One region of the Microbacterium hanjuni genome, then DNA from elsewhere that is predicted to be linked to it. Evidence: predicted binding sites of a transcription regulator. Region 1 holds the regulator's gene; each other region holds the start of a gene.

Region 1 (9,953 bases):
GATTCGGCACGACCGTAGATCGGCAGACGGAGAGCCAGATCGGCGAACGCGAGAGCGGGTTCATCGAGGCCGCGCGCTTCGTTTCCGAACAGCCACGCGGTCGGTTCGGCGAGCAGGTGCCGGGAGGCCAGGAAGTCGGTGCCGTCGACGTCGGCGGCCACGACGCGCATGCCGGCGGCGTGGGCGCGTTCGACGGCGGTGTCCAACTCGCCTCCCACTGCCACCGGGAGGTGGAACAGCGACCCGGTCGTCGCCCGCACCACCTTGGGGTTGTAGGGGTCGACCGTGCGACCCGTCAGGACGACGGCGTCGGCGCCCGCAGCATCCGCCGCTCGAATGATCGTGCCGAGGTTGCCGGGGTCGCGCACCTCCTCGCAGATCGCGACGAGGCGGGGGTTCGCGGCGAAGACCTCGCGCATCGAGGTGGGCATCTGCCGCGCCACGGCGACGATCCCCTGCGGGGTGACGGTGTCTGCCATCGCGTCGAGCACCGACTCGGTCGCGTACTGCACCTCGAGGTCGGCCGCGCGGGCAGCGTCGCGGATGTCGGCGTGCTTCTCCATCGCCGTCGGCGTCGCGTAGAGCTCCTCGACGATGTGCGGCGCATACATCAGTGCTTCGCGGGCCGCCTGCGGGCCTTCGAGGAGGAACAGTCCGGTCTCTTGGCGGGCGCTGCGCTTGGCCAGTTTGGCGACGGCGCGCACGCGGGGCGAACGCGGATTCTCCAGCACGGTCCCACCCTATTGGTCCCGCACTGCTGCACCGCGCCCGACGCGACCGGGAACGCGAGAAGGGCGCCCTCCCGGAGGAGGACGCCCTTCGCAGCTGCTGCGGTGTTACGCGGTCTTGGCGGCGTTCACGTCGGCCGGCAGAGCGGTCTTCGCGGTGGCGACCAGCGAGGCGAACACGGCCGGCTCGTTGACGGCCAGCTCGGCGAGCATACGACGGTCGACCTGCACACCCGCGAGACCCAGACCCTGGATGAAGCGGTTGTAGGTGAGACCGTTCTGACGGCTCGCGGCGTTGATGCGCTGGATCCACAGACGACGGAAGTCGCCCTTGCGCTTGCGACGGTCACGGTACGCGTAGACGAGGGAGTGGGTGACCTGCTCCTTGGCCTTGCGGTACAGGCGCGAACGCTGACCGCGGTAACCGGACGCGCGCTCGAGGATGACGCGACGCTTCTTGTGGGCGTTTACCGCCCGCTTGACTCTAGCCATTTCTTCTGTTTCCTAACGTGCGTCGGCGCTCAGAGGCCGAGGAGCTTCTTGGCGACCTTGGCGTCGCCCTTTGACAGGACCTGCTCCTGGTTCAGGCGGCGGGTGCGCTTCGAGGCTTTGCCCTCGAGGTTGTGGCGCATGCCGGCCTGCTGCTTCATCAGCTTTCCGCTGCCGGTCAACTTGAAGCGCTTCTTGGCACCCGAGTGGGTCTTCTGCTTCGGCATCTGTCTTCCTTCGTTGTGGTTCCCGGCGGGCGGGAGCGTCTGGCCTACTCGGCGACTGCCGGGGCGGGCTCGGTATCGGGGTCCGTGTCGTCGCGCACGCCGGAGCGGCTTGCTTCCTTGTTGGCGGCGCGCTGAGCGTTCTGCTCGGTCTTGACCTCGGACTTGTTCTTGTGGGGGGCGACGACCATGACCATGTTGCGTCCGTCGATCGTGGGGTTGGACTCCACGGTGCCGAACTCGGCGACGTCCTCTGCGAACTTACGCAGAAGACGCACACCCTGCTCGGGGCGGGACTGCTCGCGACCACGGAACAAGATCATGGCTTTGACCTTGTCGCCGGCCTGCAAGAAGCCCTCGGCGCGCTTCAGTTTGGTTATGTAGTCGTGGGCTTCGATCTTCAGTCGGAACCGGACCTCTTTGAGGACGGTGTTCGCCTGATTGCGACGCGCTTCCTTGGCCTTCTGCGCAGCCTCGTACTTGAACTTGCCGTAATCCATGATCTTGACCACGGGCGGCTTCGAGTTGGGGGCTACCTCGACGAGATCGAGGTCGGCCTCCTGGGCCAGGCGAAGCGCCACCTCGATGCGGACGACGCCGACCTGCTCACCCGCGGGACCCACGAGGCGGACCTCGGGAACGCGAATGCGGTCATTGGTGCGGGGATCGCTGATGCGGGACTCCTCTTACGTTGCGGGTGACCACCACGACGCGGTGCGTCGCGGGCGGAAGAGGAGAACACGCCACCCGAGCTCGACGTGAAACACGCCGGCTCTTGCACCCTGGCAGCCCCGACAAGCGGAGCGGAGTGCGTGGACCCGGTAGCCTGGAGCGGCAAGCGCGGGTGGGATGTGATCCTCTTTCGTTCGGAGCAGAACACTCCGAAGCCCGCCAAAGTCTAGCAGAGAGAACCACGTGCACACGATTCCCGGCAACGACGACTCCACGACTGCTTCAGGGACGGATGCTGAACGCCTCTCCCGCTGGGAGGATGACGCCGAACGATCGGCCGAGGCCGCGGGGCGTGACATCGCCGACGTGCCCGCCGTCGAGGTGATCACCACCACCGCCGTCCACCTGATGAGCGCCGCCGCCGTCAAGGTCGGACTCGCCGACGACCCCGCGCACCAGACCGACCTCGACGAGGCGCGCAAGCTCATCAACGCCCTCGCCGGCCTCATCACCGCGGGTGCACCCGAGATCAGCGACATGCACGCGCGCTCCCTCCGCGACGGCCTGCGGTCCGTGCAGCTCGCGTTCCGCGAAGCATCCGTCATCCCCGACCCGATCGGCAAGGGGCCTGGCGAGAAGTGGACGGGGCCGGTCAACTGACCTCCCGGGGTCGGGCCTTCTCGGTCTCCGTCTCTAACGGATCGCTCTAGGGCCTCGGGCTCCGGGCCCTAGACGGGCGGCAGCGGTGCGGGGCGTTCACCGTGTGGGTGGAGGAGATTCGGGCGAGCGGAGGAGATTCGAGCTGTGAAACTCCTCCGCTCGGCCGATCGTGCTCTCGCGAAATCGGAGAATCGGCGCAACTCGGTGCGGTTCGCGCCGAGTTCGCACCGAGTTCGGCCGATTGTCCGAGTTCGGTGGGCGGATGCTGAGGGGCGCGGGCGCCGTCAGGACGAGCGGTGCAGCTTCACCGTCAGCGAGTCCACGAGCACCGCGATGCGGTCGTCCCCGGCCCAGCGGCGCGCGAGACGCGCGAGCACGGCGTCGAGCTCCTCCTGCTCGAGGCCCTGCATCAGGTTGAGATGCACGATCAGCTCGGGACCGCGAAGGCGGCCTGCCGGGTCCCCCGCCTCGACCGCGAAATCGAGGACGGCGAGTTCTGCTCCGACGCTCTGCTGCAGGCCCGTGAACACTTCGGTCGACGTGTGGCTGGGCTGCCAGCTGATGCCCTGCCCGATCGCCCAGACCGCGGGACGACGCAAGACGAACTCGGTCTCGGATCCGGGATCGATGACGATGAGCTCGGTGTCATCCCCTGCCGCGGCGACGGCCGTGCGCACCCCGTCGGCGGGGATCGGCCGGGCCTTCGCATCCCATCGCTTCATCGCGTCGACCGACGTGAAGACGGGGAGCACGCGACGACCGTCAGGAGCGGCGACGGTGACGATGGAGAGCTCCTGGGTCTTGTCGACGGCGAGACCGTGCGCACCGATGCCTTCGTCGCCCTTGTCGGCCACGAGAGGGATCAACAGGCGCGCGTGGCGGTAGGCCTCCACGATGGCCTGCGCGTCGCGCACTCCCCCGGCCTCAGCCGTCAGCGCGGCGAGCAGCGCCGGGTCGGCCGAACCGTCGTCCGCGGCGTGGCGGTTGTCCTCGAAGCGCCGCCCCTCCCACGGGACGCCGGCCGAGTCGGCCGCCGGCGAGTCACCCTCCGGCGACATCCAGCGCCTCGGCCAGGGTGAAGGCACCCGCGTACAGGGCTTTGCCGACGATCGCACCCTCGACACCGAGGGGAACGAGCTCCCGCAACGCGGCGATGTCGTCGAGGCTGGAGACTCCGCCCGACGCCACGACGGGCTTGGGGGTGCGCTCAGCGATCTCGCGGAGGAGTTCGAGGTTCGGACCCTTCAGGGTGCCGTCCTTGGTCACGTCCGTGACGACGTAGCGGCTGCAGCCGGCGTCTTCGAGCCGCTCGAGCACCGTCCAGAGGTCGCCGCCGTCCTGCGTCCAGCCGCGCGCCGCGAGGGTCGTGCCGCGGACGTCCAGCCCCACGGCGATCGCGTCGCCGTAACGACCGATCACGTCGGCTGCCCATTCGGGGTTCTCCAGGGCCGCCGTGCCGAGGTTGATCCGGCTGGCACCGCTGTCCAGCGCCGCCTCCAGGGAGCGGTCGTCGCGGATACCGCCGGAGAGCTCGACCTGCACGCCGCGCACCTGCTTGATCACCTTGCGCATCACGTTGACGTTGCTGCCCCGACCGAATGCCGCGTCGAGGTCGACGAGGTGGATCCACGCCGCTCCCTGGCGCGCGAAATCCATCGCCGCTTCGACGGGATCGCCGTAGTTCGTCTCGGTGCCGGCTTCGCCCTGCGTGAGCCGAACCGCCTTACCGCCGGCGACGTCGACGGCGGGGAGAAGGATGAGCTCGGGCGTGGAAGCGAAATCGTTCATGGCTCCTCGTGCCCGGGAACGCCGGTCGTTCGCGGTGGGCACGAGGTTAGACAGTAGCGCTGCCGAGGCCGTCGATCCAATTGGCCAACAGACGGATCCCGGCGTCGCCCGACTTCTCCGGGTGGAACTGCGTCGCCGCCAGCGGACCGTTCTCGACGGCCGCGAGGAACGGCGAGCCGTACGAGCACCACGTCAGCGCCGGCGCCGGGAAGGGCGGGCGATTGTCGAGGGTCCACTCCTGCGCGGCGTAGGAGTGGACGAAGTAGAAGCGCTCGCGCTCGATTCCCTCGAACAGGCGCGAGCCGTCACCGGCTTCGACGGTGTTCCACCCCATGTGCGGGAGGACGGGGGCGTCCAGAGCCGTCACGGCGCCGGGCCACTGCCCCATGCCCTCGGTGTCGACGCCCCGCTCGACGCCGCGGTCGAACAGCACCTGCATTCCCACGCAGATACCGAGCACCGGACGGCCCCCAGCGAGACGGCGGTCGATCAGGTCGTCGCCGCGTGAGGCGCGCAGTGCATCCATGACCGCCTGGAACGCGCCGACCCCGGGCACGACGAGGCCGTCGGCCTCGAGCACGAGCGAGCGGTCATCGGTGAGGCGCGCGTCGGCCCCCGCGGCGTCGAGCGCCTTCACGGCGGAGTGGACGTTGCCCGAGCCGTAATCGAGGACGGCGACGAGCGGACGCTTGCTCACAGCGCACCCTTGGTGCTGGGGATGCCGTCGACGGCGTCGTCGAACGCCTTGGCCTGACGGAAAGCGCGAGCGAAGGCCTTGTATTCGGCCTCGGCGATGTGGTGCGGGTCCCGACCGTCCAGAACACGGACGTGCACGGTCAACCCGCCGTTGAAGGCGAGCGCCTCGAAGGTGTGGCGAACGAGGGAACCCGTGAAGTGTCCCCCGATGAGGTGGTGCTCGAAACCCGCCGGCTCCCCCGAGTGCACCAGGTAGGGACGACCACTGATGTCGACGACGGCTTGGGCGAGAGCCTCGTCGAGCGGCACGAGCGCGTCGCCGTAGCGGGAGATCCCCGACTTGTCGCCGAGCGCCTGACGGATGGCCGTGCCGAGCACGATCGACACGTCCTCCACGGTGTGGTGCGCGTCGATGTGGGTGTCGCCGGTCGCGCGCACCGTGAGGTCGGTGAGCGAGTGCTTCGCGAACGCCGTCAGCAGGTGGTCGAAGAACGGCACCGAGGTGTTGATCGCGCTGGTCCCCGAGCCGTCCAGGTCGAGCGCCAGCTCGACGCTCGACTCGCTGGTGGCACGGCTCAGCGAGGCGGTACGGGAAGGACGGGTCATACTCCCGATTCTAGTGAGGCCAGAGCGTCGAGGAACGCGGACGTCTCCGCCTCCGTACCCGCGGTGACCCGCAGGTGATGGGGGATGCCGATGTCGCGGATCAGCACGCCGCGGTCGTAGAGCGCCTGCCACGTCGCGGCGGGGTCGTCCACACCGCCGAAGAGCACGAAGTTCGTCCACGACTCGTGGGCGCGGTAGCCCAGCGCCTCCACGGTGGCCGAGATGCGGTCGCGCTGCGCGACGATCTCGTCGACCATGCCCAGCATGACGTCGGCGTGCGCGAGAGCCGCGGTCGCCGCCGCCTGGGTGAGCGCACTCAGGTGGTACGGCAGTCGCACCAGGCGCAACGCGTCGATGAGGGCGGGATCGGCCGCGAGATAGCCGACCCGGGCCCCGGCGAACGCGAAGGCCTTGCTCATGGTGCGCGACACCGCGAGGCGTTCTCGTCCGGGGAGGAGGGTGATGGCGGATGCCGTGTCACGCGGGGCGAACTCCTGGTACGCCTCGTCGACGATCACGATCCCCGGGCTCGCCTCGTAGGCCGCCTCGATCACCTCGAGCGACATCGGCGTTCCGGTGGGGTTGTTGGGAGCGCAGAGGAAGACCACGTCGGGCTGCACCTCCGCGATCTGAGCCGCGGCGGACTCGGGCGTCACCGTGTAGTCGTGGTCGCGGGATCCGGCGATCCACTGCGCCCCGGTCCCCCGGGTCAGCAAGGGGTACATCGAGTACGTCGGAGCGAAGGAGAAGGCGGTGCGCCCCGGGCCGGCGAAGGCCTGCAGCACGTGCTGCAGAACCTCGTTCGAGCCGTTGCCCGCCCAGATGTTCTCGCGGGTCAGCCCGTGGCCCAGGTATCCGGCGAACGCCTCCCGAAGCCCCGTGAACTCGCGGTCGGGATAACGGTTGACGTCCTGCAGGGCGAGCGCGACCGCATCGAGGATGTCACCGGCGACCTCGGCAGGAACGGGATGCGTGTTCTCGTTGACGTTCAGCGCCACCGGCAGCGCGGCTTGCGGGGCACCGTAGGGCTTCATCCCGCGCAGGTCCTCGCGGATGGGCAGGTCGTCGAGTGAGAAGGTCACCTCTCCGATGGTAGAGGGGATGCTGTTGCCCGGTCTCGTGCTCGGAATGTGCGCGCAGGCGCCTACGCGTGATGGCCTTCGCAACGCATGCCCGCGACGGCCTGCGGTCGTCGCCCGCCAGACCCGATGCCAGCGTCGCGAAAACCATCACGCTCCGGCGCCGGACTTCATGTCAGGGCACGCCCACCTCTCCTACGCACCACGGCTTCGCCTGGGGGCGCGGGTCAGGAGGCGGCGGAGTACTCGGCGGGGATCGCGAGGCGCTCCCCCGCGGAGACCGTGACGCCGTCGAGCGCGTTCAGACGCACGATCGCCGCGACCACGTCGCGCGGGTCTGAGCTCGGCGCGACGTCCTGCGCGATGGACCAGAGGGTCTCGCCCGACATGACGGTGACCTCTTCGAAGCTGCCGGCGGGAGCGCCGGCATCGCGCGAGGCGAGCGCGGTGCCGCCGCTAAGTGCGGCGAAGCCGAGAGCGAGTGCGAGGGGAAGAGCGACCAGACCGGCCAGCACGCGACGACCGCGCGCCGTGATGCGCAGTCGCGTCGAGGCGGCGGTGGTGGGAAGTGCGATGGCGGTCATGGTTTCCTCCTGGGGGTGAGAGATTCGCATCCGATCCTCGGCCGGGAGCACCGGATGCGAATCTCTTTTCCGAACCTATCTTCTACTTATCGAACATGTCAACATCGATCCGATCGGAGATGGATCGAACGCGACACGCGGCAATCAACCGTGCGGGGCGCCGGAATCCGGATACGGTTTCGACAGGAAGACCACACCACGGACCTCCGACATTCGAAGATGACCGCCGGTTCCGGTGGTGAGAGGGAGTAGGGAAGATGACCGACGCGACGCAGCCCGCCGCCCGTGACAAGCCGCAGACCCGGCGTCGGAAGAGCCTGAGCGAGAAGCAGATGGCGATCCTCGAAGTGATCCAGCGCTCGATCAGCCGGTACGGCTACCCGCCGAGCATGCGCGAGATCGGCGACGCCGTCGGCCTCAAGTCCCTCTCCAGCGTCACCCACCAGCTCAACCAGCTCGAGTTGAGCGGCTACCTGCGCCGCGACCCGGGGAAGACCCGCGCCATGGAGGTGCTGATCGACCTGCCGGGGACGTCGACCGAGAATCCCGCCGACACCGGCCCCTCCGTCGGCGACGCGGCACTCGTGCCGCTCGTCGGTCGCATCGCCGCCGGCGTGCCCATCACCGCCGACCAGCAGGTCGACGAGATCTTCCCGCTTCCCCGCCAGCTCGTGGGCAAGGGCGACCTCTTCATGCTCCGGGTGTCGGGCGAGTCGATGATCGACGCCGCGATCTGCGACGGCGACTGGGTCGTCGTGCGCTCCCAGGCCAACGCCGAGAACGGCGAGATCGTCGCCGCCATGCTCGACGGCGAGGCGACCGTGAAGACCTTCCGTCGTCGCGACGGCCACACCTGGCTGCTGCCCCGCAACAGCGCGTTCGAACCGATCCTCGGCGACGAAGCCGTCGTCCTCGGCAAGATCGTGGCGGTGCTGCGGGCCGTCTGAGGTCGCTCCCACCCTCCACCTCCGGATCGGCGCCGCCGACTCGGAACCGAGGAGGGGGAACCATAGTGTGGGGGGATGCCGACAACGCTCCCCTACGGCTCCTGGCCCTCCCCCCTGTCCGCCGCGACCGTCGCGTCCGCATCGCCGCGGATCGATGGTGCCCGCTTCGTCGGCGACGAGGTCTGGTGGGGCCAGACCGTGCCGGCCGAAGCCGGACGGACGACCGTGCGCCGGTACCGCGGCACCATCGCCGAAGACGTGCTCCCCGCGCCGCACAGTGCTCGCTCGCGCGTGCACGAGTACGGCGGCGGCGCTTGGACCGAGGCGGACGGGCAGCTCGTCTACTCCGAGAAGGCCGACCAGCGGGTGTGGGCTCTCGAGCCCGGGGGTGCCCCGAGGGCGCTGACTCCCGAGGACCCCACCGCGCGCTTCGGCGGCCTCACGACCGGTGGAGGGATGCTGATCGCCGTCCGCGAGCGCCACGACGGCTCGCCCGTGCCGCGCCGCGATATCGTTCGGATCCCGCTCGACGGTTCCGCAGCCACCGACCCGGCGCTGCTCGTCCCGGTGGTGGGCGGCAGCGACTTCGTCGCGCAACCGGCGGTCTCCCCCGACGGACAGAACCTCGCATGGGTGGCGTGGGATCATCCCGACATGCCGTGGGATCATGCCGAGGTGCGCGTCGGCGCGTTGAGCGACGGCCGCGTGAGCGAGTGGCGGGTGCTCGGCACTCCGGACGCCGCCACCCTCCAGCCGGAGTGGACGGGCGAGGGCGACGTCATCTTCACCGACGACGGCACGGGTCGCTGGAACCTGTACCGCTCGGGTGCGGACGGCTCCGTGCAGGCGCTCGCGCCGGCGGACGCCGACACCGGTGGTGGGCTGTGGGTACTCGGCACACGGTGGTACACCCCGCTGGAGGACGGACGCATCGTCGCAGTGCGCACCGACGGCGGGGACGAGATCGTGCTCATCGACGGTGACCGCGTCGAGCGGTTGCCGGTACCGATCGTCGCCGGCGCGGTCATCGAAGACTCCCGCGGCTCGCGTGTGCTCGTCTCCGGGTCGACGCCGGACGGCTCCAGCGGACTCTGGCTCGTCGACCTCGCAGCCGCGGGGACGGCCGCACCGATCGAGCAGGTGAGGGTCGAGCAGGTGACCGGGGCGGATGCTGCGGTGGGAGCGGAATGGTTCCCCGCGGCTCGGAAGGTCGACGTCGACGGCGCGCACGGCGTCGTGCACGCTTTCGCGTATCCGCCCACCCACCCCGACATGGTCGGTCCTGCCGACGAGTTGCCGCCGTACCTCGTGCTGGTGCACGGCGGTCCGACCTCGCACGTCGGCCCCGCAGCATCCGCCAAGATCGCCTTCTACACGAGCCGGGGAATCGGCGTGCTCGACGTGAACTACGGCGGCTCCACCGGGTACGGACGCGCCTACCGCGAGCGCCTACGCGGGCAGTGGGGAATCGTCGACGTCG
Region 2 (9,953 bases), on a different contig from region 1:
CTCGCCGCTCTTCCCGATCTCGAGCAGTCGCTCGACGGTGCCACGTTCACGGTCGTCTTCGACCAGGCGCCCTTCATCCAGCAGTCCATCGAGTCCCTCGCGCAGGAGGGCCTGCTCGGCCTCGCCTTCGCCGTACTCGTGATCCTCGTCTTCCTGCTGTCGGTGCGCTCGACGCTGGTGACGGCGATCTCGATCCCCACGAGCGTGCTCATCACCTTCATCGGGATCCAGGCGTTCGGGTACTCCCTCAACATCCTCACCCTCGGTGCACTGACGATCGCGATCGGCCGCGTGGTCGACGACTCCATCGTCGTCATCGAGAACATCAAGCGGCACTACGTGCAGGGGGCCGACAAACTGCAGGCCGTGCTGCTGGGTGTGCGCGAGGTGGCCGGTGCGATCACAGCGTCCACGCTCACCACCGTCGCCGTCTTCCTGCCGATCGCGTTCGTCGGCGATCTCACCGGGGAGTTGTTCCGTCCCTTCGCCCTCACCGTGACCATCGCGATGGTGGCTTCGCTCTTCGTGGCGCTGACGATCGTGCCGGTGCTGGCGTACTGGTTCCTGCGACCCGGCAAGCCGGTGCTGGATGCTGAGGGCAACCCCATCGATCCGGAGGATCCCGCGGCGCCCCCCAGCGGGCTGCAGAGGCGGTACCTGCCGATCCTGCGCTGGACCCTCACGCACAAGTGGATCACCATCGGCCTGGCCCTCGTGATCCTGGCCGGCACCGGGGCGCTCGCCCCGCTGATGAAGGTCAACTTCCTCGGCGACTCGGGCCAGAACACGTTCACCATGACGCAGGAGGTCGCGCCGTCGGCGAGCCTCGAAGCGGAGGACGCCGCATCGCAGCGCGTCGAGGAGGCCATCATCGGCCTGCCCGGCATCGAGACGGTGCAGGTGTCGATCGGTTCGACCGGCTCGGCGCTGCGCGATGCGTTCAGCAGCGGGGGCGCCGGTGTGACCTACTCGATCACCACCGACGCGGACGCCGACCAGGAGACCGTGCGTCAGGACGTGCAGAACGCGGTCGCCGATCTGTCCGACGTCGGCACGATCACCGTCGCCTCCTCCGGGGGCGGCTTCGGAACGAGCAGCGACATCGAGATCGATGTGTCCGCGCCCGACAGCTCCACCCTGCAGACCGCCACCGACGCGGTCACCGCTTCGCTCGACGGCCGTGACGGCGTCGGCCAGGTCACGAGCAACCTGTCGGCGTCGCTGCCGTACATCGCGGTGACCGTCGACCGCGACGCCGCCGCCGAGCGCGGACTGTCCGAGGTCGCGGTGGGTGGACTCGTGTCCAACACGATGCAGCCGCGCTCGATCGGCTCGGTCGAGATCGACGACACCTCCCTGACCGTGTACCTGTCGGCGCCGTCCACGCCTGCCACCCTCGACGAGCTGCGCGCCCTGAGCATCCCCACCGCGAGCGGTATCGTGCGGCTGGACGAGATCGCGAGCGTCGAGCAGACGCAGGGTCCGACCTCGATCACCACGGTGCGCGGACAGCAGACGGCCACGGTCACCGTCACCCCCACCAGCGACGACTTGAATGCGGCATCGGCGGCGGTCACGAGCGCCCTCGCCGACACCGAGCTGCCCTCGTCCGCGACGGCCGAGGTCGGCGGCGTGCTCACCCAGCAGCAGGAAGGCTTCCAGCAGCTGGGCCTGGCGCTGCTGGCCGCGATCCTGATCGTCTACATCATCATGGTGGCGTCGTTCCGCTCGCTGCTGCAGCCCGTGCTGCTGCTCGTGTCGGTGCCGTTCGCCGCGACCGGCTGGATCCTGCTGCAGCTCGCCAGCGGCATCCCGGTCGGGATCGCCTCGCTGATCGGGCTGCTGATGCTGATCGGTATCGTCGTGACGAACGCGATCGTGCTGATCGACCTGGTGAATCAGTACCGGCGCAAGGGTCTCAGCGTGGTGGATGCCACCATCGCGGGCGGTTCACGACGACTGCGCCCGATCCTCATGACCGCGCTGGCCACGATCTTCGCCCTCACGCCCATGGCGCTCGGCGTGACCGGGCACGGGGGGTTCATCTCGCAGCCGCTGGCGATCGTCGTGATCGGCGGGCTGGTGTCGTCGACATTCTTGACGCTGCTCGTGCTGCCGACCCTCTACGCGCTCGTGGAAGGGGCTCGTGAGCGGCGTGCTGAGCGGCGCGCAGGGCGCCGGGGCGGACCCGAGGCGCGGGACGGCGGGGGCTCGCCGCGTCCGCACGCAGGACCGACGAGCGGCGCAGCGGCGCCGGACGCGTCGTCGACGCCGGCAGCGGACGGCGGGCCGGAGTCAGAGCGCGCCGGCGAGCAGGCGTCGCACGGTGCGCCCGATACAGTGCCGTCTCGACGGGAGTATCGACGGGAGCATCCGTCGAGCTGAGGCTCTTCACCGACCCCGCCACGCACCGGGTGAACACCGCCGACCACGCGAACATGGCGCTGGTGGCGATGACCTCGAACAGGGCGAGGTTGATGGTCTCGGTCACGAACAGCGATGCGCTGATGAAGATGACCACGAAGGCCATCGCCGTGGAGTAGATGAGCCGCTTGGGAAGGCGGTGCATGAGGAACGGCGACGACAGCAGCAGTGCGGCGAAGCCGAGCACCATGCTGCCGGCGACGTTGTCGTGCATCGTCTTGTTCACGTTGAGCGGGATGCACCCGACGAGGGCCAGGTTGACGCCCACGATGCTCAGGCAGATCTGAGCGGTCAGCGCGGTGCCGCGCCGCACGGAATGGCGCTGGATGCGACGCAGATCGCGACCGACGCTGTGGGCGTAGAGCGTCACGACGATGCCGGACACCATCAGGGTGCCGTTGAACAGCCACCCCGAGGTGTCGCGGAACGTGCCGAGCCGGCTGAAGTGCAGGTGCCACCAGAGCGGGTCGGTGGTGGTCACGATGGAGGCGAAGATCCCCCCGAGCAGCACGATCAGCGCGGCGGAGCCGAAGTGCATGGTGGTGAGACGCGACAGCACGGCGGCCGGCGTCGGGATCACGATCGGGAAGGGCAGCGGGGTGGCGAAGCTCGCAGCGGGCATTTTCCATCCAGGACGAACGGGGCGTCCCACCCCCGCGAGACCCCCAGACCCCGTCGCCCCATCGGCAGGTAGAACGCCGGGAAGTGGTCCACATCAGATGTTCGCGCCCCAGCGCAACGGCAAGCCGTCCCGCTCATGGTAGCGCCCGTGGGAGTCGCGTGGGTTACCGGATATCGCGCGTCGGCGCAGCATCCTGTTCGGCGCGTCGCGAATCAGGCCGCGAGGGGCGCTCAGGCGAGCTCGACGCCCCACTCCAGCGACCACTCTTCGCCGGGTGCCAGACGCCGCAGTCCGACCCCGGAGTTGAAGGCGTCCGCGGGCGCGGTCATCGGCTCCACCGCGACCGCCAGGGGCTGTCCGGGGTAGCGGTCGGTCGTGAACACCTGCGCCCAGTCGAAGCCCTCGCCCTGCCAGAGCGTGAGGATCCGGCCGTCGGGCGCCGTGAGGGTGTGTCGGATCCGACCGTCCGCCCCGCGATCCAGCCCGCGGTACGCCGTGTCGAGGGAAAGGTCGCCCAGGCGGCGGCCGCCGCGGAGGTCGGTCGCCTCGTCGACGTCCCGCTCGTCGATCGGAAGGCTGCGTTCGTCGAGCACGAGGCGGCGGGTACCACTGGAGCGGATGACGAGATCGGCGGTCGGCACCCCGCCGATCTGCAGATAGGGGTGCACCCCGAGGGCGACCGGTGCCGCGCCCGAGCCGACGTTCTGCACCACGTGGGCGATGTGCAGGCCGCGATCGGTGAGGGTGAAGGTCACTGCCGTCGCCAGGTGGTAGGGGTAGCCGGTCTGCGGGAACACGTCGGCGCGCAGGGTGAGGGTGTCGGTGGGGGCGGCATCCGCGGTGTAGGCACCGAAGCGCAGCAGCCCGTGGCTGGCGTTTCCGAGAGCGGGTTCGGAGATCGCGAGGCGGCGGACCGTTCCCTCGTCGTCCCAGATGCCGTCGCGGATGCGATTGGGCCACGGCACGAGGACGACCCCGGATGCTGCGGGCGTCGGCGAATCGTCGGAGTAGCGGGGAGCCAGATCCGTACCGTCCACGGTGAGCGCGCGCAGCGCCGCCCCGACCTGGGCGACCTCCGCGGTGACCGTGCCGCGGGTCAGAGTGAAGCGGTGGCCGGTGGGATCGGTACTCATGCGGCGCTCCTCGCTCGGCGGTCGGACGCAGCATCCGTCGCCCCTCCACCCTAGGTGCGAGGGAGGCGTCTTCACAGGGGAGTGGGATAGCGTTGGCAGGTCGGCGGAGGACACCGCGCTGAGGCGCGTGCAATTCTGTCAGTCCTCGGGGCCGATTCCAGGGGCCGATCTGCGCCCCGGACCATAACAGGAATGGCCCCGGCCGACGGTAGTCCGGGTAGTCCGCGCGAGCGCGGACGCTGTTCTCGTGCGAGAACTCAGAAGGACACACCCATGCCCAAGAACAAGAAGCCGGCCGGCGGCCGGCCCGCGAAGAACTTCGAGCCGCGGTACGGCGACAAGCCCGCCTACCAGGATCGCAAGCGTCGCCCCGACGAGGCCGGTTCCTCGTGGTCGGCGAGCAAGCCCGGCAGCAAGAGCCCCAGCCACCGGGGTCACCGCCCCGCCGAGGCGACCGACGCCGCCCCCAAGCGCCGTTGGACTGCGCAGGAGCGCGCCGGCCGCGACGCCTCCCGCGGCATCCGCACGCACTCGGCCGGCGCAGCGCGCCACGAGGAGCGCCCCGCCCGCTCGTACGACGATCGCCCCGCGCGTTCGTTCGACCGCCCCGCGCGTTCGTTCGACGAGCGTCCGGCCCGCTCGAACGACCGTCCTGCACGCTCCTACGACGAGCGTCCCGCGCGTTCGAACGATCGCCCCACGCGTTCCTCCGACGATCGCCCCGCCCGCTCCTTCGATCGCCCCGTGCGCTCGAACGACGACCGTCCGGCGCGGTCCTTCGATCGCCCGGCCCGCTCGAACGACCGCCCCGTGCGTTCGAACGACCGCCCGGTGCGTTCCTATGACGAGCGGCCGCGTCGCGATGACCGTCCGGCCCGTTCCAACGACGAGCGTCCGGCCCGCTCCTTCGACCGCCCGGCGCGGTCCTTCGATGACCGGCCCGATCGTCCGAACGATCGTCCCGCTCCGACCTTCGCCGAGCGTCAGGCGCGTCTGAAAGATCGCCCCGCCCGCTCCGCCCGCTCCTTCGATCCCCGCCCGCGGCGTGCGTCCGACGAGCGTCCGGCCCGTTCCGACGAGCGTCCGACGCGTTCCTTCGACCGCCGGGAGCGTCCGGCCCGCGAAGAGCGTCCTGGTCGCTCCGACTGGAGCAAGCCGGCGCGCACCACTCAGCAGGAGAACCGTGTCGACACCGTGCACGAGCGCCTGCAGGCGGAGGCCGTCGACGCGACGAGCGTCGGAGAAGCGTCCTTCGCCGACCTCGGCCTCGGCCAGAACATCGTGCAGGTGCTCACCGAGCTCGGCGCGCCGAGCCCCTTCCCCATTCAGGCAGCCACCGTCGCGCCGATCCTCGAGGGTCGCGACGTGCTCGCCCGCGGGCGCACCGGTTCCGGGAAGACGATCGCCTTCGGCGCTCCGCTCGTGGAAAGCGTGCTGCGTGCCGGCGCGGGGCAGAAGCGTGCTTTCGCCCGGAAGCCCCGCGCGCTGATCCTCGCGCCCACCCGCGAGTTGGCTCTGCAGATCGACCGCACCGTGCAGCCGATCGCGCGCAGCGTGGGCCTGTTCACGACGCAGATCTACGGTGGCGTGCCCCAGGGCCGCCAGGTCGGAGCGCTGCGTAAGGGCGTCGACATCATCATCGGTACCCCCGGCCGCATCGAGGACCTCATCGAGCAGGGCAAGCTCGACCTGTCCGAGGTCACCATCGCGGTGCTCGACGAGGCCGACCACATGTGCGAGCTCGGTTTCCTCGAGCCGGTGCAGCGCATCCTGCGCCACACCGCGGAGGGCAGCCAGAAGCTGCTGTTCTCGGCGACGCTCGACCGCGAGGTCGCAGCTCTCGTCGACGAGTTCCTCGTGGAGCCCGCCGTCTACGAGGTCGCCGGTGAAGACCAGGACTCGGGCACGATCGAGCACCGCGTGCTCGTGATCGATCACCGCGACAAGGCCGCGATCCTCACCTCGCTCGTCGACCGCGACGGCAAGACCCTCGTGTTCGCCCGCACCCGCGCCTACGCCGAGATGCTCGCCGAGCAGTTCGACGACGCCGGTATCTCGGCGGTCGCCCTGCACGGTGACCTCAACCAGGCCAAGCGCACGCGCAACCTTGAGCGACTGACCTCCGGACGCGTGCAGGTGCTCGTCGCCACCGACGTCGCCGCCCGCGGCATCCACGTCGACGACATCGACCTCGTCGTTCAGGCCGACCCGCCGGACGAGTACAAGACCTACATGCACCGCTCGGGTCGCACCGGCCGCGCGGGCCGCGCCGGCCGGGTCGTGTCGCTCATCACGCGTCAGCGCCAGCGGCGCATGACCGAGCTGCTCGACCGTGCCGAGATCGACGCGCCCTTCGAGGACGCGCGTCCCGGCGACGACCTGCTCGAGGAGCTCAGCGGCCGCCAGGCGTCGAACGTCGCCGGCTGATCCCGCGCGCTTCGGCGCCGGCATCCACCCTGCTCCCCTGTCACGAACTGCGGCTACCACCCGCACGTTGTGACAGGGGAGTGGTGTCGTTAAAGGCTCCCCTGTCACGACCTGCGAGTATCACCCGCGTTCTGCGACAGGTGAGCGGTGTCGTCAACGACCGCGCGCCCGGGTCAGAAGAGGGTGGCCGGTTCGATCCGCGGGCGGAGTGTGGGCGTGGCCAGCGGCGTGCGGGCAGCGAGTCCGGGCTGGGGGCGACCGCGGGGGTGCTCGTCCTCGTCGTGCCCGTCGAGGCGGTGCATCCGCAGCAGCGGGCGCACCCGTTTCGCGAGCCACGAACGGTAGAGCTTGGGCGCCTGCGACGACACCCCCGGGTACAGTCCCCGGTACGACGACACCAGCTCGGGATGCTCGCGCTCGAGCCACTGGAAGAACCAGGGCTTCACACCCGCGCGCAGGTGCAGCGCGCCGTAGACGACCCGCACGGCTCCGGCCTCGCGGATGCGCCGCAACGCATCGTCGAGCGCGGCGACGGAGTCGGTGAGGTGCGGCATGACGGGCATGAGGAACACGGTGACGGCGAATCCGGCCTCCGTCGCCGCGCGCACGGTGTCGAGGCGCGCCTGCGTCGACGGCGTGCCGGGTTCGATCGAGTGCTGCAGGGCGTCGTCGAAGATCGCGATCGACATGGCCAGTGAGACCCGAACGGATGCTGCCGCCTCGGTCAGCAGGGGCAGGTCGCGCCGCATCAGCGAGCCCTTGGTGAGGATCGAGAACGGCGTTCCCGACTCCGCCAGCGCCCCGATGATCGCGGGCATCAGCCGGTAGCGGCCCTCGGAGCGTTGATAGGGATCGGTGTTGGTGCCGAGCATCACGGGCTCACGCGTCCACGACCCGCGTCGCAGCTCTTTCTGCAGCACCTCCGCGACGTTGATCTTGACCACGATCTGCGAGTCGAAGTCGTTGCCCGCGTCGAGGTCCAGGTATTCGTGCGTCCCTCGGGCGAAGCAGTAGGTGCACGCGTGACTGCACCCGCGGTAGGGGTTCACGGTCCAGTCGAACGGCATGGCCGACACGCCCGGAACCCGGTTCAGGGCGCTCTTGCAGAGCACCTCGTGGAAGGTCATCCCCGCGAACTCGGGGGTCGTGACCGAGCGGACGAGCCCGTCCATCTGTTCCATACCGGGGAGGGCCGCAGCATCCGCCACACCCAACTGCTGTCCTTGCCATCGCATCTTTCCATGGGAACAGATGTACGAAAGAGTGTCAAGTGCGCAAGCGTCCACAATCGAAGGACGCGCCGCTGCCTCGCCACGGCGCGGGTCGTCGGACACAATGGGAGGGTGACGTTGCCCGGTACGTCCTCCCCCCGCTCGCGCCGTGAGGCGCGGGTGATGAGCGAGCGCTCCGACACCCTCGCCACCCCGATCGCCCAGCACGCGCGTCATCGCGAGGCGGGGATCCGCACCTTCTTCATCGCCGCAGCCTCCGCCGCCCTCGTCTTCGGCGGGTCGGGCGCCGTCACCGCTGCGGTGACCGGCGGCATGGTCGCCGAACTGGCGGAAGCTCCCCCGATCGCCCTGCCGCAGCCGGTCGATCGGCCGACGATCGGCGCCACGGTGCAGCCGATGCCCGCCGAGGGTCTGCCCGCCCCGACGTTCGACGTCACGGCGGCCGGTACGGCGCTCTGCGACGACCCCGACTTCCTCCGCACGCTCGAATCGGGCGATGACGCCGCGGTGATCGACGCCGCCGGAGGTGCCGAGACCTTCCGCTCGATGATCGCGACCGGCACGGCCGCGTGCATCCCCCTCGATGATCCGACGCGTGCATGGGTCGTCGTGAACAAGCAGCGCCCGTTCGCGCCCAACGACTACACGCCCTTCCCCCTGGCCATGCCCGCGACGGTGCAGAGCCTCGAGGGCGGTGAGTTGCGATCGGATGCTGCGGACGCCCTCGATGCGATGGCGCAGGCCGCGCGCGCCGCCGGCGCCGGGGACATCGCGATGGAGAGCGGCTACCGCTCGTACGCGACCCAGCAGACCACCTACCGCGGGCACGTCGGTGACCGCGGGGTCGAGGGCGCCGACCTCGTGAGCGCTCGCCCCGGATTCAGTGAGCACCAGTCGGGCTTGGGCGCCGACGTCGTGGCGTGCGGCGAAGCGGGCTGCGGCACGATCGACGAGCTGGCCGCGACCACGCAGGGCGCGTGGATCACCGAGCACGCCTGGGAGCACGGCTGGATCGTGCGCTACCTCGACGGACGCACCGACGTCACGGGCTACCTCCCCGAGCCGTGGCACCTCCGTTACGTCGGCCCCGAGATCGCCCGGCTCTACCACGACGGTGGGTACAGCACGCTCGAGGAGTTCTTCGGCCTTCCCGCCGCGCCCGACTACGCCTCCTAACCGGCGCGCTCGCCGCACCCCCGGATCGTCGAGTACGCACGTACTCGACGAAACCCCACGCTTTCGGGCGCGATGACGTGCGTGCTGGTCGAGTACGTACGTTCTGGACGGATCACACGGGCGAAGGGGGAGAGCGGATGCTGCCGCTCGCGCGCGTCTACGCGGAGCAGGTGCGCTGTTCGGCGGTGGAGCCGTTGACGTTCGAGGGGAGCTGGACCGCGTCATCCGGCGCGGGGGGAGTCGCGCTGGCGGACGGATCGGGGACGGGCGTCTCGGAGGGAACCGCGCCGTCGGTCGGGCCGGCCTCGATGACTCCACCGTTCGATCCCAGGTCGCCCGTCAGCTCGAGGGGGCGGTTCTGCGCGAGCGCATCCCAGAGCTTCTTGGCGGCCGCCTGGTCGGGCACCACCTTGTTCTTGTCGGCGGGGTCGTCGTTCACGGGGAACTGGACGAACACGATGTCGGAGGTCGGCACGTCCTTCGCCGCGAGAGCCAGCTGAACGATGCGCAGCGGGTTCGCGAGGCTCTCGCTGGGCTCGATGTTGTGCGCGGCCGCGGTGGCGAGACGCAGCACCGCGGCGGGGTCGGAAAGGACTCCCTCGCTGGTCAGCTTGCGCGTAAGGCTCGAGAGGTATTGCTGCTGGTTGCCGATGCGCGCCAGGTCGCTGCCGTCGCCGATGCCCTTGCGAACGCGGAGGAACTTCAGCGCGTCCTCCCCCTGAACCACGCGCGGGCCTGCGGGCCAGTCGATACCCGTGTTCGAGTCGCGGAGGCCGCCCTCGCCGATGCACACCTCGACCCCGCCGATCGCCTCGGTGATCGCGATCACGTTGCCGAAGCTCGCCTTCGCGGCGAAGCCGATGTCGAGCCCGCTGAGCTTCGACACGGTCTTGACGACGCAGTTGAGGCCGCCGTCGCCGTACGCGGAGTTGATCGCCT
Region 3 (9,953 bases), on a different contig from region 1:
CGACGATGAGCGCGGTGCCGTCTGCAGGCCGACGAGGGCGATCGCGAACATCTCGAGGGCGCCGACGCGGTGCTGACGACGCGCGTTGTACATGACCGCGAGGGCGAGGGCGATGACCGGATGCTGGCGCAGCTCCCCCGCGGGAATGCCCTGCAAGAGCGCCACCAGCGCCGGACCGTGGGCCGTGAGCAGCGGCATGCCGCCGTTCTTGATCGCGGTGGCGGCGAGGTCGAAACGTTCCGAGGCGGCGGCTTCGACGACGGCGGCCGCCCAGGCGCCCTGGTCGGTCAGGGATCGGGCGGCTCGTTCGCGCAGGGCGCGGCGTTGCTCGTCGCTCAGCGCGGAGCGTGCGCGGGTGGCGGCGCGGACGGGCATGGTCAGGGCGAAGGTGGGGTGGAGAGGATCGTCGATCCAGCCGCCGCGGCCGCTTCGTTCGGCGCGGTCGAGGAACTCGGCGGCGCCGCCGAGTTCGCCGACGAGTTCGGGGGTGAGCAGGGCGGGCACGGCGAGGTCGGCTTCTTCCTCGGCGAGGGCGTCGTCGGCGTAGACCCGTCCGAGCAGGCGTTCGATCTGCTCGCGTCCGATGAGGCCGGCGCGAGCGGCGATGCGGACGGCGTCGGGCAGGCCACCGGTGGCGAGCAGCACTTCGCGGGGGTCGGCGAGAGAACCGCGTTTCGCGAGGTACGCGATGACTTCTGCACGGGAAAAGCTGAGGTCGCGCACGACGAGCGCATCGTGTCGGGCGAGAAGGTCGAGGGGTGCGCGGGCGGCGAGGAGCAGGCGCACGTCGGGGGTGCGGGTGATCCAGTCGTCGAGGCGGGCGGTGTCGGTGTCGCTGAGTCGGTCGGCGTCGTCGATCACGAGTGTTCCGCGTTCGGGCAGTTCGTCGGGCAGGTGGGCCTCGACCCAGACGGCGTCAGCGTGGCCCGCGAACCACTCGTGGAGGAGGGTCGATTTTCCGGCGCCCCGGGGTCCGATGACGGCGACCATCGGGGCCGGTGCGGAGAGTCGGTCGAGCAGTCGTCGCCGCGTGAGGTGGCCCGCAGAGGGTGGTGGCGGCATGGTCAGCTACCCACCCCCACCGCACCCACGCAGCCCCCGCCCGCTGAGCAACCGCGCCCTCCCGCCCGCTGAGCGAGCGCAGCGAGACAAAGCGCCCGCCCGCCGACCGAGCACGCCTCCCCGCCCGCTGAGCGAGCGCAGCGAGACGAAGCGCCCGCCCGCCGCGGGAGCGCGCCCTTCCGCCCGCTGAGCGAGCGCAGCGAGACGAAGCGCGAAGGTCAGCGCGCGACTCCCGCGAGGCTTCCCTCGACACGAACGCCGTATTCGTAGATGATGCACTGCACGACGCGGTCGTCGAGCTGCGTCCAGCTGCCCTCGGTGGGCTGGAACGGCGCCCAGTCGAGCACCGAGTCGGCGTAGGCGATTCCGACGAAGGTGTCGAACTCGGCCGCGCATTCCTCGTCGGCGGCCGCGTCGAGGGCCTCCTGTCCGGGGAAGTCACCGTCGGGCATCGTGAACTCGTGGTAGATCTCGTTGTCGTGCGGCTGGTCGCACGGCACGGCCGGAACTTCCGAGATCTCCTTGGCGTCGGCACTGGTGTCGTCGAAGCAGTCGCCCACGCGCAGCGTGAAGACGTCGGCCGTGCCGCCCTCGGTGACCTCTTGCGTGTCGGCGTCGCGGGCGACGGTCTCGCCGCCTCCGCCGATGAGACCTTGGATGGCGGAGCATCCCCCTAGTGCGATGACGGACAGGAGTGCTGCGGCGGCGATGCTGGAGCGCGTAAGTGTTCGCATGATGTTTTCCCCCCGGGTTGGGCCCACCCTAGCGAATGCTGGGCGACCGCTGTGAACGGCTCAGGTCACTGGGTTCGAGCGGATGCGAAACCACATGCTCAGTTCGCGCACCGCGCGCAAGGTTGCCGTGGCGTCGCCTCGTTCGAGGTCGTCGAAGGTGTCGCGGAATCCGGGGGGCATCTCTTCGCGGGGTTCGGAGATGGGTTCGTAGCCCATCGTCCAGTCTGCGAACTGGCGTTCCGCGATGGGTTCTTCGAAGAGGATGCGCATGTTCGAGTGGCGAGGATCGATGTCGATCCGCTCGACCACGGCGCGAACGTCGCTCTCCGATCCTTCGAGCACCTGCACGAAGCGGCCGCCCCGATAGAGCAGCATGCCGGTCAAGCCCCGGTCGCTGTTGTTCTGGCGAGCTTGCACGAGCAGGTTCTGCAGCTCCTGGTCGTCGAACGGTGCAGCGGCGGTGCTGGAGTAGACGAGCGACAGCATGTCGGTGTCGGACGTGCTCATCGCGTCGGCCGCTCGACCAGGGAGTTGGCGGTGGTGACAGCGCGCATCGCGGCCGGCAGGTCGTCGAACTTCCCGACGGTGCGGGAGTACTTGTCGCAGGCGACGAAGATCTCGCCTTTGACCTGTTCGATGTAGCCGAGGAACTCGCCGTCCCTGCTGGCGACGTGGAAGCCGTCTTCGACGCGCGCCCAGACGACGCCTGCTCCCGGTCGCTCAGTGGTGGACATGATTCGAGATTATCGAAGCCCTCGAACTTGTGTTCGGCGTTTCCCTCGCTGCGCCAGTGTGATACATGCGCTGCATCATTCTCGCGGAGGCGCGGATCAAGCGACGAGCCGGAACAGCTTCGGAGGTGGAGCGATGCCCGCCCACCCGTAGGACAGCCCGAGCCTTCGCGTCAGCACCTGCGGCTCGCCCTTGCCGGGCGGCGGATGGAGAATGAAGTCACCGAGCCCCTCGCGCGTGATCCGCGACCCGCCGTGATGCAGCTGCATGTGATGGAACCGGCAGAGCAGGATGCCTCGATCGACATCGGTCGTGCCGCCCTCCGACCAGGGGTCGATGTGATGCGCTTCGCACATCGATGCCGGCCGGTCGCACGTCGGCGCCCGACACCCGCCGTCGCGCACGGCCAGGGTGATGCGTTGCGCCCCCGTGAAGGTACGCTCCTCGCGCCCCAGGCGCAGGGGTTCTCCCCCGTCGTCGGTCCAGATGGTGCGCGAGCTGGACTCGCATCCCCTCTGCAACGCAAGCCACGCCGGAAGGGCCTGCACCCCGTCTTCGGTGTGAGCGATGGCGGGTTCGCCGTCGAGCGCGTCAGCGCGGGCATCGGCGGTGATCACGATGCGCAGCCCCGCTTGCCGGGTTCCGAGCACCGACTTCGCGTCGGCGAGGGTGCCCGCCCGCAGGATGTCCATGAAGAGGTCGTACGCGAGCTGGTCGTTCGTGCGCGGATCCTTCGCGAGCTCATCGGCGAGCCGCTTCTCCTCCGCGTCGACGAAGGTAGGACCGCCGCGGCGCGGCCGCAGGGCGGAATCGAACACGCCCCTCAGCCACGCGGCGCGTTCGTCGTCGAGCACCACGCTCGCGCGGTTGAGCCCATCGGCGTCGACCCACATCCGGAACGACCGCCGAGCGAACCGCTCGTCGAACCGTACGGCGGCGCCCGCCGGGTCGAGGCGATCGCGGATCGTTCGCGCGCACGACGTCAGCTCCTCCACCGTGCGGTGCGGAGCCTCATGCGTGAGCTGCTCGGCGGCGAGCGCCCACGCGTCGACGAACTGCTCATCACCGTCGGGGTCACCCGTGGTCGGCGGCTGCCCGAGCCCACGGAAGATGGCGTCGTGCTGGGCCGAGGTCAGCCGGCCCTCGAGGCGGGAGCGCCCGAGCGTGGCGTGCCACGGCTCGCGGACCGGCCCCGCAGCATCCGCCTCCGGAGCAGCATCCGGAGACGAAGAGGGCGAGGGAGACCCGAACCCCGCCCCGTCGAGCAGCGCTTCGCCCAACTTCAGTTGCCGCGCAGCCTCGGCCTTGCTGGTGCCGGTCAGCTCTTGCACGAGGCTCGCCGCGTTGCGGTGCCCCTCACCCGCCGCCATGCCGCCGTGACCCTGCTCGCGAAGCGACCGCGCTGCCAGCACCCCGGCCGCGGCGGTGCGCAGCGATCCGGCGGCTTCCATCAGCGCGGTCGCTTCGCACATGATGCTCTTGATGTCGGCGTCGCACACGTCGACAACCCGCCGCGGGATCTCACGCGCCTCCACCCCGTCGCCCACCAGCGAGCGCAGCAGCGCGGTGTGCTGCTCGATGCCGGTGAAGAAGTCCATACCCATATTTTAGAACAGAAGTACGACACTCGTCAGAGTTATCCACAGGCTGCGACCAACCCGCAGCGCAAGAGTTGCCAGCCGTCAAGGGCCACCCCGAACGCGCATCGCGCGCGTACACAGCGAGCATGGACAGAATCCACTACTCCGGCGATTCCATTCTCACCGGCACCGAAATCGCACGCGCCGTGCTCGATTACGCCCAAGCCCTGGCCGAGATGAGCTCCTCCGACACCGTCGACATCCCGACGCTGAGCGAGGACGGCACCCCCGGCCGCTCGTCGCTTCTCCTTGGGCCCTCGAGTCAGTTGGCCTCCGACGTAGAGGTCTCCGAGCACGCCGACATCTCCGACGACGACCTGGTGAGGGATCTCGAGCTTCGGGCGGGGCGTGTGAGGCAATTCGGAACAACCGCGCCCGCCCCCGTCGCCGTCACCCGCTCCCAGGACGACGACGACAGCTGGTCGGGCTACGAGGTGATCTGACCCGCAGTAGGAAGAGAGCGGATGCTGCCACATCCCCGCCCGCCAATCCCGCCCGCTGAGCGAGCGAAGCGAGACGAAGCGCTACCGCGCCCCCGCCACGTCGAACGGCCCGCGCCCGACCGGAACGATCTGCCGGCCGAGGGGCATGAGCGACACTGACACCAACTTGAAGTTCGCAATGCCCAGCGGGATGCCGATGATCGTGACGCATAGCAGCAGGCCCGACACGATGTGCCCGAGCGCGAGCCACCAGCCGGCGAGGATCACCCACACGACGTTGCCGAGGAAGGCTCCGGCGCCGGCGGTGGGCTTCGCGATCACTTCGCGTCCGAACGGCCAGATCACGTACCCGGCAATGCGCAGCGATGCGATGCCCCACGGGATCGTGAGGATCAGGATGCACAGCACGATCCCGGCGGCCAGGTAACCGAGGAACAACCAGAACCCCGAGAGCACGAGCCAGATGATGTTCAGTACGAGACGCATCCCTCATCATCTCCCACCCTGCCTACCGCCCAACGCCCCCTACTGCCCGCTGAGCGAGCGAAGCGAACCTCCTCGCCCGCTGAGCGAGCGCAGCGAGACGAAGCGCCGGCACCCCCAGCGCGAGTCCCCTCGCCCGCTGAGCGAGCGAAGCGAGACGAAGCGCCGCAACCTCAGCGGCGCGGCGGCGGCTTTCCGTCGCCCCGGCGCGAGCGGATGATCTTGCGCGCAACGGGGATGAGCACGGGGGCGAAGCGGAGCAGGATGCGAAACACGGTGACTCGTCTCTCAAGAAGGTGAGGCACGCCGCCCGCTCCAGGCTTGGCACGCGTGCCGGGGGGAAGGGACGCGTTGGCAGCACATGGGGGATGCTGCCCGGGTCCGCCAGCGGTTACGGGCGGCGTGCGTGAGCCGACAGTAAGAGCGTCTCGACGGTGCGCGGGACAGCCTTGACCCCCCTCACCCCAGCGCTCTACAATCGCGGCTCCTCATGCCAAGACCACGACTCTCAGGACACGCCTACAAAAGTCGCATTGACACCATAGGAATCGGGGTTATCATCACATCGACCGCGTAAGCACGGCACCGCGGACCGTGGTCAAAAGTCCCACCCGAACCCCCGCCCCGTTTGTGCTGAACGGTGGCGGGGATTCTTCTTAACGGGTGATCAGCGCGGCCGCGACGAGTGCGATGGCGCCTGCGGCGACGAGCACGGCTGAGACGATGAGCCACAAGGGCTGGCGATGAGGTGCACGGGCGCGCACGTGGGTTCGGTTGCGCTTTCGGGAGCGCGGTCGGGTCGACATGGCGTGACCATAGCGCCCTCGAGTTACACCCCCGTGAAATCTCGCCCTCCCGCTCGCTGAGCGAGCGAAGCGAGACGAAGCGCCGCGCCCCACCGCCCGCTGAGCGAGCGCCGCGAGACGAAGCGCGCCCGCCAAGCGACCGACGCCCGTCCGCGCCCGCTGAGCGAGCGAAGGCCACACCCGCCCGCTGAGCGACCGATGGCTTATGCCGCCCGCTGAGCGAGCGAAGCGAGACGAAGCGCCGCCGCCACGCCCGCCCAGCCCCGCAACCCGTCGTTAACCGACCTCGTTATCTAGCCGACATAAACCGGTGCTAGCGTTCCGATCACGGGGAGATCGCCGGGGGGAAGGGAACCAAACACTGTGACGTCGCACCTACGGGTCGACGCGACACTGGCGTCGCAGCGTACCGACCACATGAGCTCCAACCGTTCCGAACTTCCGAGCGAGCACCTCGTTCCGGTAGCGGATAGCGCAGAACCTGGCACCTCGCCGGGTCGACGCGCTCCCGCTTTTGACTGGCGCCGGCAGTACGCGCGCAACCTCTGGGTCAGCGACCTTCTGGTACTGATCTGGGTGGTTTTCGGCACGCAGATTGCCTGGTTCGGCTTGGGTAACGCCGATGTCGCGATCCGCGAGGATTCGCGCATCAGCGACTTCTCTTATTGGACGTTCTCCATCTTGCTCATCGTTGCGTGGATGTGGGCACTCACCTTCAACGATTCCCGGAGCTACCGAATCATCGGAACTGGTTCCACCGAGTACGTGCGAATCGCGACGACCAGCGTTCGACTCTTCGGCGTGGTCGCGATCATTGCCTTCCTCGCCCGGATCGACGTTGCCCGCGGTTTCCTCCTGATCAGCCTGCCACTCGGGATTCTGGTCCTGCTGGCCGAAAGGTGGCTGTGGCGTAAGTGGCTGGGCGTCAAACGAAAGAGTGGCACTCACTCCGCGCGGGTACTGCTTGTCGGGTCTGAGAGCTCGGTATCCCAGATCGCGCGCGAGCTCGAGCGGAGCCCCAGTTCGGGCTACACCGTTGTCGGCGCGTGCGTTCCCTCCGGGCGCATAGCGGGCACGATTGCGGGAACCGATATCCCGATCATGGGCTCCGTATCTGCCGTTGATCGAGCCATCGTGGCCACCGGCGCGGACACCGTTGCCATCACGAGTACCGACGAGCTACCACCCGACAAGGTGAAAGAGATCTCGTGGGGCCTCGAGGCCGGCAAGCAGCACCTCGTCCTTGCCCCGAGCATCGTCGATATCGCGGGGCCTCGAATCCACATGCGGCCCGTATCGGGCCTGCCGCTGATCCACGTCGAGACGCCGCGCTTCACCAAGGGCCAGTTGTTCGTCAAGCGGTCGCTTGACCTGACTGCATCAGTCTTGGGCGTCATCCTGATCAGCCCGCTGTTGGCGGCCCTGGCCATCACCGTGCGCCTGACGAGCCAGGGACCAATCTTCTTCCGCCAGACCCGAGTGGGTCTTCGCGGGAAGGAGTTCACCATGATCAAGTTCCGATCCATGGTGACGAACGCCGAAGACTTGCTGGAACAGTTGGAACGTCAGCAGCGGGATGCTGGCAACGAAGTCCTCTTCAAAATGAAGAACGACCCGCGTATCACGCCGGTCGGCAGAGTCATGCGCAAGTTCAGCTTGGATGAGCTCCCTCAGCTCTTCAATGTCATTGGCGGGTCCATGTCACTGGTTGGACCGCGGCCCCCTCTCCCCAAAGAAGTTGCGCAATACGCCGATCACGTCCACCGCCGGTTTCTCGCCAAGCCAGGCATCACAGGGCTGTGGCAAGTGAGTGGCCGATCGTCGCTCTCTTGGGACGACTCCGTGCGGCTTGATCTGTCGTATGTAGAGAACTGGACTCTTCTAGGGGATCTAGTGATTCTCGCCAAGACTGCGCGGGCGGCCGCAGCACCTGGAGAGACAGCGGCGTAGAAGCGGCTACTGCCTAGATTGATAGGGAGCGTGCCAACCTCGCGAGCTTATCCTTGGCAGACGCGACCAGCTGGTTCACTTCCGAAGCTCTGGAAACTAATCCAGACGCCCGTTCGACTACTTCGAACGGCTTCGCACCGACAGGGATGTAGAAGTCTGCGAGCCCAGCGGGTGCGAGCGTCCGGCGAGCTTTCTCCGTCGACGATGGCGCGTACGCGATGGGCACAGCGCCCTCGGTCGCCGCTATCACGAGCGCGTGGAGGCGATCGCTGAGCACGGCCCCGCTTTCCGCGTACAGCGCCCGAATTTGCCGTTCGCGGAGCGAATGCGGGCCACCGTACCAATGGTCTGCAAGCCAGCCTCTCTCGGCCGCAAGTTCAGCCGCAAGCCGGTTGTCACGCTCCACTTGGACGACCAACAGCGGCCTCAGACCGAGTTCCTGTGCGGTCTTTTCGACATTGGCCACCCATTCGGGGTCTGGAATTTGCCGGTCACCCCGCAGACAAACAGCGAGAAACTCGCGTCCTCCTTCGCTGGCTAGCGAGGGCGCCCCCTCTCCCAACGCGAAGGCCCAGTCTGGCGCTACGTCCCCAACCCCAGCCCACTCTCGGCTCATCGGATCACGCCAGGAAACTCGCGCGCACGTCCTAAGGATGACGCCGATGGGCTTCCCCCACGCGCTCGATCGTCGAATTCCCATTCCAACGTGCACGCCGTAGCCGCCGGCCCGGCGTGCAGCGAGTATCAGCCGGGCATGACGCGCGTAAGACAGAGCAAAAGTGCGGTTGAGTTGCATCTCCCCCGCATTGAACGCAACGACAATTGGGGAACTCTCGGCTTGAGCTGCCGACTCGCGCCACCAGAGTTCGCGAGCATCGAAGATGTTGTCGTCGTTCGTGAGGCCGAGGCCGTCTCTATAATCGCTTGACGTACCGTCCAGTAGGACGTTAAGCCGACCAACCTGCCTAAGCGCGTCGAGATAACCTCTGCGCAAAACGGAGTCGCCAACGTTGGTGTCCTGTCCAACAGCAGAGACGAAAACCTGCCGTGCTTCTTCGCTCACAACGTCCTCGCTCTTTCGTCCCATGTGACGCCGAAGCTCGTGATCATTTTTTTGCTCTTTCGCGGGCCTTGTAGATGAGTTCACGAGGTGGAGTGCTCGTGACGAGAACGACGGCGGCGGCTAGACGACGGAATCCGGTTTCAGTGCGGAAGCGGATGCTGTCAATCTGCCTCTTCAGGTACCGCCGATCTTGCCGTGACAACCGAGCGCTGTGCTTGTCGATGTACTTTGCCAACCCGACCGCGCGGCGCTTGTCCCAGGCGGTCAACTGCCCCTGATGGTGTCGGCGGTGCAAGACGGTTCGTTCGCGCACGACGACATAAGTGAGATTCGCCGCAAGGTACCGGACAAGGAAATCCTTGTCATTTGAGACTGGCAAATCGGGGTCAAACCCAGAGATCGTCTCGAACTCAGCCCGCCTAACTACTAGGTTGCTGCCCGTGATCCCTGGGTTTCGCGCCATCACGTCTTCCGCATGCAACCCGTCCGCCGGAGAGAAATGATCGTGAACGAACCCGTCCGGCTCTGCCACTTCCATCCAGGAAAGGCTTAGACCGGCATTCGACTCGCGGAGACGATTGACCGCGGACAGCAGATGATTCGGCGACCAGATGTCGTCATCATCTAAAAACGCGACCAGCGGCGTGCTCGTTTCAGAGAAACCGGCATTCCTCGACTCCGACGCGCCCGGTGAACCCGTCACGCGGTGAAAATAAGAAACGGCGACCCCCGTTGCCCTGGTTGCAAAGCTCTCCACGAGCTCTTGCGTCTCCGGGGTTCCCAAGTCGTCTACGACCACCAACTCCGACACTGGCAGTCGTTGTCGAAGCACACTCTCAATGGCCTCGGCAAGAAAGTCCGGCCGCCCGTGTGTGGGAATCACGCAGGCAACGTGGTGACTCACTTACGCTTCCCAAACGTCCGTTCCGCCCATTTAAATTGTTCGAGAAGCCCGTCTGAAAGGCTGGTCGAAGGAGCCCAGCCGAGTGCGTCCCGGATCCGCTCAGTGCTCCCGCTCGTTCGGCGCACGTCCCCCTTGA

What was found. The regulator LexA, encoded in region 1, represses DNA repair genes until DNA is damaged. The targets are predictions, from matches to a motif close to TCGAACANNTGTTCGA.
Region 2: ACFXP5_RS09085 (Rv2578c family radical SAM protein) is a predicted target of LexA. The motif match lies at 7,850-7,865, and genes of this name have one in related genera.
Region 3: ACFXP5_RS06985 (HNH endonuclease signature motif containing protein) is a predicted target of LexA. The motif match lies at 4,137-4,152, and genes of this name have one in related genera.

What each region holds. Positions count from the first base shown of each region.
Region 1 is NZ_JBIGIK010000003.1:19,638-29,590, forward strand. It holds gene ACFXP5_RS12310 (TrmH family RNA methyltransferase) at 1-731, opposite strand, end outside; gene rplT (50S ribosomal protein L20) at 837-1,220, opposite strand; gene rpmI (50S ribosomal protein L35) at 1,250-1,444, opposite strand; gene infC (translation initiation factor IF-3) at 1,489-2,115, opposite strand; gene ACFXP5_RS12330 (DUF1844 domain-containing protein) at 2,357-2,773, shown strand; gene ACFXP5_RS12335 (SseB family protein) at 3,058-3,831, opposite strand; gene priA (bifunctional 1-(5-phosphoribosyl)-5-((5-phosphoribosylamino)methylideneamino)imidazole-4-carboxamide isomerase/phosphoribosylanthranilate isomerase PriA) at 3,815-4,561, opposite strand; gene hisH (imidazole glycerol phosphate synthase subunit HisH) at 4,608-5,258, opposite strand; gene hisB (imidazoleglycerol-phosphate dehydratase HisB) at 5,255-5,863, opposite strand; gene ACFXP5_RS12355 (histidinol-phosphate transaminase) at 5,860-6,945, opposite strand; gene ACFXP5_RS12360 (LysM peptidoglycan-binding domain-containing protein) at 7,170-7,526, opposite strand; gene lexA (transcriptional repressor LexA) at 7,784-8,473, shown strand; gene ACFXP5_RS12370 (S9 family peptidase) at 8,549-9,953, shown strand, end outside.
Region 2 is NZ_JBIGIK010000002.1:296,137-306,089, reverse strand. It holds gene ACFXP5_RS09105 (efflux RND transporter permease subunit) at 1-2,385, shown strand, start outside; partial or broken gene ACFXP5_RS09100 (DUF998 domain-containing protein) at 2,426-2,962, opposite strand; gene ACFXP5_RS09095 (aldose 1-epimerase family protein) at 3,277-4,179, opposite strand; gene ACFXP5_RS09090 (DEAD/DEAH box helicase) at 4,453-6,606, shown strand; gene ACFXP5_RS09085 (Rv2578c family radical SAM protein) at 6,780-7,841, opposite strand; gene ACFXP5_RS09080 (M15 family metallopeptidase) at 8,001-9,014, shown strand; gene ACFXP5_RS09075 (LCP family protein) at 9,172-9,953, opposite strand, start outside.
Region 3 is NZ_JBIGIK010000001.1:1,432,820-1,442,772, forward strand. It holds gene ACFXP5_RS06965 (LuxR C-terminal-related transcriptional regulator) at 1-1,062, opposite strand, end outside; gene ACFXP5_RS06970 (septum formation family protein) at 1,281-1,796, opposite strand; gene ACFXP5_RS06975 (BLUF domain-containing protein) at 1,857-2,303, opposite strand; gene ACFXP5_RS06980 (hypothetical protein) at 2,300-2,530, opposite strand; gene ACFXP5_RS06985 (HNH endonuclease signature motif containing protein) at 2,627-4,126, opposite strand; gene ACFXP5_RS06990 (hypothetical protein) at 4,255-4,611, shown strand; gene ACFXP5_RS06995 (YccF domain-containing protein) at 4,693-5,097, opposite strand; gene ACFXP5_RS07000 (hypothetical protein) at 5,751-5,900, opposite strand; gene ACFXP5_RS07005 (sugar transferase) at 6,318-7,850, shown strand; gene ACFXP5_RS07010 (polysaccharide pyruvyl transferase family protein) at 7,864-8,913, opposite strand; gene ACFXP5_RS07015 (glycosyltransferase family 2 protein) at 8,957-9,796, opposite strand; gene ACFXP5_RS07020 (NAD-dependent epimerase/dehydratase family protein) at 9,814-9,953, opposite strand, start outside.